DNA from 2 places in the Staphylococcus agnetis genome. Region 2 is predicted to be linked to the other one. Evidence: a T-box and tRNA genes for the amino acid it is inferred to sense, from the RefSeq annotation. Region 2 holds a T-box; the other holds one or more tRNA genes.
The links. A T-box is a leader RNA that pairs with one kind of tRNA and senses whether it is charged. The one in region 2 lies ahead of serS (serine--tRNA ligase), so its partner is inferred to be a tRNA-Ser.
Positions count from the first base shown of each region.

Region 1: it encodes a tRNA-Ser, which carries the amino acid that the T-box ahead of serS (serine--tRNA ligase) is inferred to sense. The anticodon was not compared.

Region 1 is NZ_CP045927.1:619,862-624,048, forward strand. It holds gene GJE18_RS03110 (IDEAL domain-containing protein) at 1-68, opposite strand, end outside; gene GJE18_RS03115 (competence protein ComK) at 295-933, shown strand; gene GJE18_RS03120 (GNAT family N-acetyltransferase) at 1,307-1,756, shown strand; gene GJE18_RS03125 (YolD-like family protein) at 2,189-2,599, shown strand; tRNA gene GJE18_RS03130 (tRNA-Asn) at 2,753-2,827, shown strand; tRNA gene GJE18_RS03135 (tRNA-Ser) at 2,831-2,919, shown strand; gene GJE18_RS03140 (GNAT family N-acetyltransferase) at 3,172-3,729, shown strand; gene GJE18_RS03145 (ABC transporter ATP-binding protein) at 3,741-4,187, shown strand, end outside.
Region 2 is NZ_CP045927.1:5,053-9,239, forward strand. It holds gene gvpJ (gas vesicle protein GvpJ) at 1-182, opposite strand, end outside; gene gvpQ (gas vesicle protein GvpQ) at 274-762, opposite strand; gene serS (serine--tRNA ligase) at 1,647-2,927, opposite strand; T-box leader at 2,982-3,167, opposite strand; gene hutH (histidine ammonia-lyase) at 3,233-4,187, opposite strand, start outside.

The DNA of each region.
Region 1 (4,187 bases), 610 kb from region 2:
CCAAGCTGATGAATCATATGCATTGCGTTAGTATTATTATACGTTTTCGTATCAAGTTGATGTTTCATAGCATATCACTCCTTGTATGTTGTTTAAATAGTTATTTATCAGTATAACGAAACATGAATACAAATGCAATGAATATTCTGAATTTTTAAAAGTTTTAAAGGTGGTGTTTTGAGGTGCTTAAAATTAAATTTAATAAAACATCAAATTTAGATTGACATTTAGTTTGGTTTGTATATAATAGGTGGTACATAGAGAAATAAAATAAATCTAAAAAGGGGGAACCGAATGAAAAATTCAGTTAACCAAAACAATTATATTATTATGAAAGGAGACATGTTTTTACGTCCGACAGATGGCCCATATGGCATCAATCAAAGTACGGAAATTCTGAAGTACGATGAACCACCAATCATTGTTCACGAACCATTGATACAAATCATTGAAAACAGTTGTAAATGTTATGGTGAAACGTATCAATCTAGAAAAGCACAAACGCGTCGCATTTCGAACCTCAAAAGTAAACTTCCAATTAATATCACTCCGATATTTCCTTCATTTTATTTTCCATCACATTCCGATCGCGCTACTGAAAACAGCTGGATGAATATGCATTTTGTTGAACGAATTAAAAAATTAAAAGGTGCTAAAGTAAAAATTACTTTTGTAAATGGTCAATCTGTCATTTTAAATGTTTCAGAACACACTATCTCTACGCAGTATCGCAACTGTATTACTTTTTCGTATCTCTTAGACCGTAAAGCGAAAGCACTCACGACGAATCCCGAAAAACCTATCGATTATAATAAAGACAATTTCAATATTTATGAAGCACTTTCGAGATATGCTATTTTAGAAAAACAACGTACTAACTATCAACCTGGCCCTGATGCCTCAAAACCATTTCCAAATCTTCCTGAAGTATAGATCCTTCAAAGTAATATCTTTTTAAATTATCCCAATGTTTATATGATATATCGACTCTTGCACATAACGTGAAATATAAAGGGTATAGTTGAATAACTATTGATTTTAAGGAGGCCCATGATGAGTCGTAACTTTAAAGTTTTCTTTACAACATATTTTCTAATTAATATTTTATTAAAATCCTTAGGTAATTTTTGTAAATGCTCAAATGATAGGATTGAATATGTTGACGCAAATGAAAGTGCGCAATGTAATGGTATTCCGAATGTAATTTAAAATGGATTCATATTTTGATGTATTAACACTTATACTTCTATTAAGTATGCTACTGTAGAAGTATAAGTGTATTTTTATGTTAAAGGGTGTGACCGTCATGTTTGTAGTTATGGATACAATCGAAGAAGCTCCAATGGATTTATTATTACTCGCGGATCCTTCTTATCAGAGAGTAAAGGCGTACTTAAATTCAGGTATATGTGTGGCATACAAAGAAGATGATGGTATTGTAGGAAGTTACATTTTAGTGGCGCTTGATACTGAACGTATCGAATTAGTTAACATTGCTGTTAAAGATTCAAAACAAGGTGTAGGTATTGGGAAAAAGTTACTTAATCATGCAATAGCTTTTGCAACTGAAAACCATTTTAAAGAAATGATTGTCGGTACTGGTAATTCAAGTATCAATCAAATTGCTTTTTATCAAAAAGCAGGTTTTAGATTAGTAGATGTGTTATTTGATTTCTTTAGTCAAGATAATGAAGCACCTATTTATGAAAATGGCATTTGGTGCAGAGATATGTTGCGTTTTAAAAGGCAATTATAGTGTGTTAACTCAAAATAGAAGTGGAATATATTATTATTGTAGTGTAAAATAATGTATAACACTATTAAATATTAGTCGTTTGACTAATTATAACAAAGATCGTCTTACTATTATTCTGAATATTGTCTAATCATTTTGAGATAGGTATTTTATAACCTCAATGGTTTGTGTGGTATTCAAAAGTGAGTTAAGGGATGGGGGGAGTGTCTTTTGAATAAAAAATTGAAACAGCAACTGTCATTTCTATTAACAGTAGGTGTTTTCGTGATTGCTGCGCTATTGTTTATTATGACGATTATGGGTATTTAATCCGATATTCAACGGTTTGAGCTCTTTTCTTAAGCCGTTTTTTAATTGGTCAAACGTTGAATCTTTAAAAAATCACTTCACAAACACGAACGTATGTTCTATAATGAGTGCGAGGTGATGAATATGTTGGACCGTACACTTCCCCCTAAGTATCAAACAGAAACGGATTATCGGAAAATACCACGTCAATATTTAAATGCACGCATACCGATGGGACGCGGTATTGTTAAATGGGCGCCTTTTGCGACGCTTCCAGAACAGTTCGAAAGAATTAAACAGTTTGAAGCGAATCAACTCAAAATTGACCGTCCTGACTTGAGTGAAGACCAAATCATCGAAATCAATCATATGTTGCATTTTAAAATTTCTAAAAATGAAAGTGCTAAAATCAGTTATTGGCGTTCGGGCTATATTCATACGATAGAGGGATATATTACTTCAATCAATACATTGAATAATGAACTTACAATTGCTAATAAACGCCAAACAGACCGGTTAACGATAGGTTTAAATGAACTTTATGCATTGGAATAGGGAAATAGTGCGATTACATTGTGCAAAACGTAAAGTTGGCGGAATTTCAGCTCCTATAGTGTAAATATTCCGTTAACTTTTTTAATTTTAGCTCTTGATTTCTTCAACCGAATTGATATAATAGTATCTGTGCTTACAAAAAAATAATATGAATCCACAGTAGCTCAGTGGTAGAGCTATCGGCTGTTAACCGATCGGTCGTAGGTTCGAGTCCTACCTGTGGAGCCATTAGGAAACGTACTCAAGTTGGCTGAAGAGGCGCCCCTGCTAAGGGTGTAGGTCGCGAGAGCGGCGCGAGGGTTCGAATCCCTCCGTTTCCGTTTAAAGAACATTGCAATCGCAATGTTCTTTTTTTATACATTAAACGTCGTTGTATTAGTCTGTTATAAAGGGATTTTAATAAATTTAGATACCTTTCTTATAATTGTTTTTGCAAGCTGAACGTCCCCGAAAACGTGGTGTTACTTCTTTTAATGTTCATGTTTATATTTATTTTACTCTATACCTACAGATGTGCATTTATTCCATAAAATGATATATTCCTCTAAAATAAAGTTAAAAGGGGGAATTGTATGATACGAACAGCTACCATAAATGATGCCACAGCCATTGCAGAACTAACATATATGATTTGGAAAGATATGGAACTTGAAATAGTTGAAAACTATGATAAGTCTGAAGTAATTAAAGTAATCGAAGAAAGTGTCGCTTCTGAATCATATCGAAATAGTTATCATCGTATTGATGTTTATGATGTTGAAGGGCAAGTAGCGGGTATGATCGTTACGTATGATGGAGATAAAGAGTTATATTACGAAGAAAGTTGGAGCACGATAAAGCGTGCCAAAAGTCTACCTTTATCGACTAAAACCCCTTTACCTGTTAAAGAGGCAGAAGATACGGATAGATATATTGAATCTATCGCGACATTTCCACAATACAGAGGGCGTGGTATTGCGAAAGCATTGATGATACATGTTTTTGAAAAATATAGAGGTCAAACCTTTAGCTTGAATTGTGATCGTGACAATGTACGTGCGAAAAAATTATATGAAAATATGGGTTTCAAACCACATATTGAAAAAACGTTATATGGCCATGTATATGATTATATGATATATACAGAATAAGGAGGGGTGCTATGCTTGATTTAAATAATGTAAGCTATCATGTAGATGATCAACGCATATTAAATCAAATTAATCTTAACGTTAAACAGGGCGAAGCAATTGCAGTTGTAGGGGCATCAGGCAGTGGGAAAAGTACATTATTACGTGTCATTGCTGATTTAATATCGCCAACAGAAGGAGATATTTTATTTCAAGGGCACTCATACCAGGACTATGAGCCTGAAATATTAAGACAGCGTGTTAGTTATTTACCACAACGATTAGAGCTATTTGGTGAAACGATATATGATAATCTTGCTTTTCCATCATTGGCGCGTCAAGAGACATTTGACAAGGCGCGTGCGAAGGCGTTATTAGAGGCTGTTGGACTTAAAAAGTATAAATTGAATGCGCGAGTACAGCACATGTCAGGTGGGGAACAACAACGTGTGACTATCGCGCGACAATTAATGTATCGA
Region 2 (4,187 bases):
GCTTCAGCATAACGTAACCATGTGTCTACACTTGCGATAACAATTCTTGCTTCAATTGTTAAGATTTCAATACCTACAACTGAAACTCTTACATACGCATCAATAACAATCCCTTTATCTAAAATACGGTCGATAACTTCCGCTAAACTTGCTGTGTCAGCACTTCTTTGTACACTACTCATAATAAAATTCCCCTCTCAATTTGAATAAATAATTTGACCAATGACGTTGTTGTCATTTAAAACTGCTTAAACTGCTTTTCTTGGCTGACTTTTAGTTTGTATATAACGATTGATTATCTTCAATATTCTTGATGTCGGACGCATGCTTGATGTCGTCGTAACTTTTCAGATTTGAAACGCCTTTAATATTGCGGACGCTTTTAATATCTTGCACACCTTTAACTTTTCTCTTCGATTTTGAAGATTTGCCTTGGCTCGAAGAAATGTTCTCTTGAAACTTTTCTCCCGCTTCTTTGAAGTCTTTTAACTTTTCTCTTGTAGTGAGTAAAGCATCCTGAACTTTTTCTTTTGCTTCGTTAGCCTTTTCAGGAACGACTTCTTGATTTTTCTTTTTCACTTTTTGAAGTTTGTCTGCTGCTGTGTCTGCTTGTGATTGAACACTATCTTGAATTTTCTGTTCAACCATTTCATGCGCTTTGTCTTTTAGTTTATCTTTTGCTTGGTCTTCAACCTCATCTGGTAAAAGTTCCAATGTTTTCTTTGTCGCTTTTGTCGCATTACGCGCGAGTTTAAAAGCCATGATAACTTCTCCCTTAAAAGTTAGTTATGTCTATATGCTTGAGTTCATTGAATAACCATACATGAAAGTTGAAACGAGATTGTTCTGTCATAATTGAATCGTCTCTGTCAAAGCTATCAACTTCCTTCCCTACAGAAGATGATGAATGAAAACATTTAAAGGTTTCATCATATATGCGATGATGTTTTACACTAAATTTCTGTATTGCGTATTTTGAAATGCACTGACCTTTGTCAGTTTCTAATGTTACGTTTACCACCTGTGTAATTCTCAAAACATATTTAATGTTACAAGTTATTTTTTTGTGCAAAAGACCAACTGTGCATAAGTTGTTTTATTATATGTAATTTTTTAACTACTTTTTTAAAAGTTCTGAATATCTTTTTAATTAATGTGAAAAATTGTATTTTTTATTAAGATTTCAAATTAAATAGCTGAAACGTTGACAATGCGTCACAATGGTTATTGGTTAAAGTAAATATTTAAAAGTCGCACGCGACATGTAGAAAGGAATGTAGAAATATAAAAAGGGTGCACATAGGAACTTTATTAACCAAAAATGCTAACAATATTCTTTATATATGAACTTTGTTGGCTATTATTTATATGTTTAGTCCTTGAGAGGGGAAGTATGGCTAATTAAATTATTACATTGATTGCTTCCTTAGCTGAGATTCCTGATGCATTAATCCTTAAATAAAAATCCATTTTTAGAGCACAAATTTAAGACTATTTGTTTTTTCAATATATAAAGCAGTAGTTAAGTTAAGGAGCTTGAAAAAGTGAGGAATCGTAAGTTGAAATAATTTATGTCTTACTAAAAAACCCTTCGACATTCAAAAATGAACGCCGAAGGGTTATACATATTTATATCATTACATCTATTACAATGCTTCAATAACTGTTTGACCACCCATAAATGGCACAAGTGCTTCAGGTACAGTTACAGAACCATCTTCGTTTTGATAATTTTCAATAATCGCAGCAAATGTACGTCCTACCGCTAAACCTGATCCATTTAATGTATGCACATATTCTGGTTTCGCATCTTTATCACGTTTGAAACGAATATTTGCGCGACGTGCTTGGAAATCAACACAGTTTGAACAAGAACTAATTTCTTTATAATCATTATAACTTGGTAACCATACTTCTAAATCGTATGTTTTACTTGAACCAAAACCGATGTCACCTGTACATAAAATGACACGACGGTATGGTAAACCTAATTCTTCTAAAATAGCTTCTGCATGACTTGTCATTTCTTCTAAAGCATTCCAAGAATCTTCAGGTTTTTCAATGCGCACCATTTCAACTTTATTAAACTGATGTAGACGAATAAGACCACGTGTATCACGACCAGCAGAACCTGCTTCACTTCTAAAACATGCCGTTTGACCAGTGAATTTCTCAGGTAAGACTCCCGGCTGGATAATTTCATCACGATAGTAGTTTGTGAGTGGCACTTCCGCTGTTGGAATCGTATAAAGTCCTTCTTTTTCAACTTTAAATAAGTCTTCCTCAAATTTCGGTAATTGACCTGTCCCATACATTGCTTTTGGATTTACGAGTTGTGGGGCAATCATCTCTCTATAACCATGTTGTGTCGTATGTTTCGTTAACATGTAGTTCATTAAAGCACGTTCTAGTTTTGCACCTTCACCAGTTAAGAAAACAAAACGTGCACGTGCAATTTTAGCTGCGCGTTCAAAATCAGCCATTTTCAATGATTCTAATAAATCCCAATGTGCTTTCGGTTCGAAATCAAATGTTCTCGGAGTACCCCATTTTTTCTGTTCAACATTTTCTGTATCATCTGCACCTTGAGGTACATCATCGTGAATCAAGTTCGGGATGCGAGATAATTTATCATGTAACGCGTCGTCTACTTCTTTTAATTCAGTGTCAATCGCTTTAATTTTTTCGCCGACTTCACGTTGTGCTTTAATCGCGTCATCTGCATTTTCTTTATTACGTTTCTTTTGCGCAATCGCTTCTGAAGCTTTATTACGTTCAGATTTTAATTCTTCTGTTTTTTGAATTAACTCACGGCGTTTTGTATCAAGATTTAAAATTTCATCTACGACTGAAGTGTCATCACCGCGTAACGCAATTTTCTCTTTGACGTGTTCTGGGCTCGTTCTAAATAATTTAATGTCTAACATGTTTATCATCCTTTCTATGATTGCGAGTAACAAAAAAACCACGTCCCCTTGACTACAAGGGACGTGGTTCAACGTGTTGCCACCCTATTTAACAGATATTCATCTGCACTCTACAAAGTTAACGGTTTGACCCGAATTGTTCATCACGTGGGTAGATTTCATATGCAACGTATTATTTGTTCACACCAACCACAAACTCTCTGAAATCGATACATATTACTTAGTCCACAAACAATTGTTTATTAATTTAACTTCAATATAGCAAATTCATTTTCAGTAAGCAAGTGCTAATTTTGTGAACACGTTTAAGCGTGATATGCGACGTTTTTTAATGCTTCCGCCATGACATCAATATCCTTATGGAATTGACGGTCTTCTGTAATAGAAGGGATGTGTGTTCGATAATGATCATATTTATCACGCGTTTTTGGAGACAAGCCTTCAATGCCTTTTAATTCAACTGCTTGCAATGCAATAATCGCTTCAATCGCTAATACACGACGCACATTTTCTAAAATTTGATATCCATGTCGTGAAGCAATTGTCCCCATTGAGACGTGATCTTCTTGATTCGCTGATGAAGGAATGGAATCGACACTTGCTGGATGGGCTAATGTTTTATTTTCTGATACTAAACTTGCGGCCGCATATTGCATAATCATCGCACCGCTTTGTAAACCAGGTTCTGGACTTAAAAAGGCTGGGAGCCCTCCATTAAGTTGTGGGTTCACTAAACGTTCCAAACGTCGTTCAGATACATTAGCTAATTCACTTAAACCAATTTTTAAGAAATCTAACGCAAAGGCAACGGGCTGACCATGGAAATTTCCTCCAGAAATGACTAACGTCTCATCACCATCATCGAATATAAGTGGATTGTCGTTTGCTGCGTTCATTTCAAATTCTAATTTCTCTCTCACATAATTAAATACTTGGAAACTGGCACCATGAATTTGTGGAATACAGCGCAACGTATATGGATCTTGAACACGGATTTCACCTTGACGTGTCGTTAATTTTGACCCTTCCAACCAGTCTGACATCCGTCTTGCCACAGCCGTTTGTTCTTCAAAATTACGAACGATATGGACGTTTTCATTATATGCGTCTGTAATACCGTTTAAAGCTTGATGTGTAAGTGCCGCAATCCATTCTGCTTCATATCCCAAACTTTCCGCTTCAATAAATGTAATAACACCTTGAGCAGTCATCGCTTGCGTTCCATTGATTAATGCAAGCCCTTCTTTGGCTTGTAATGTC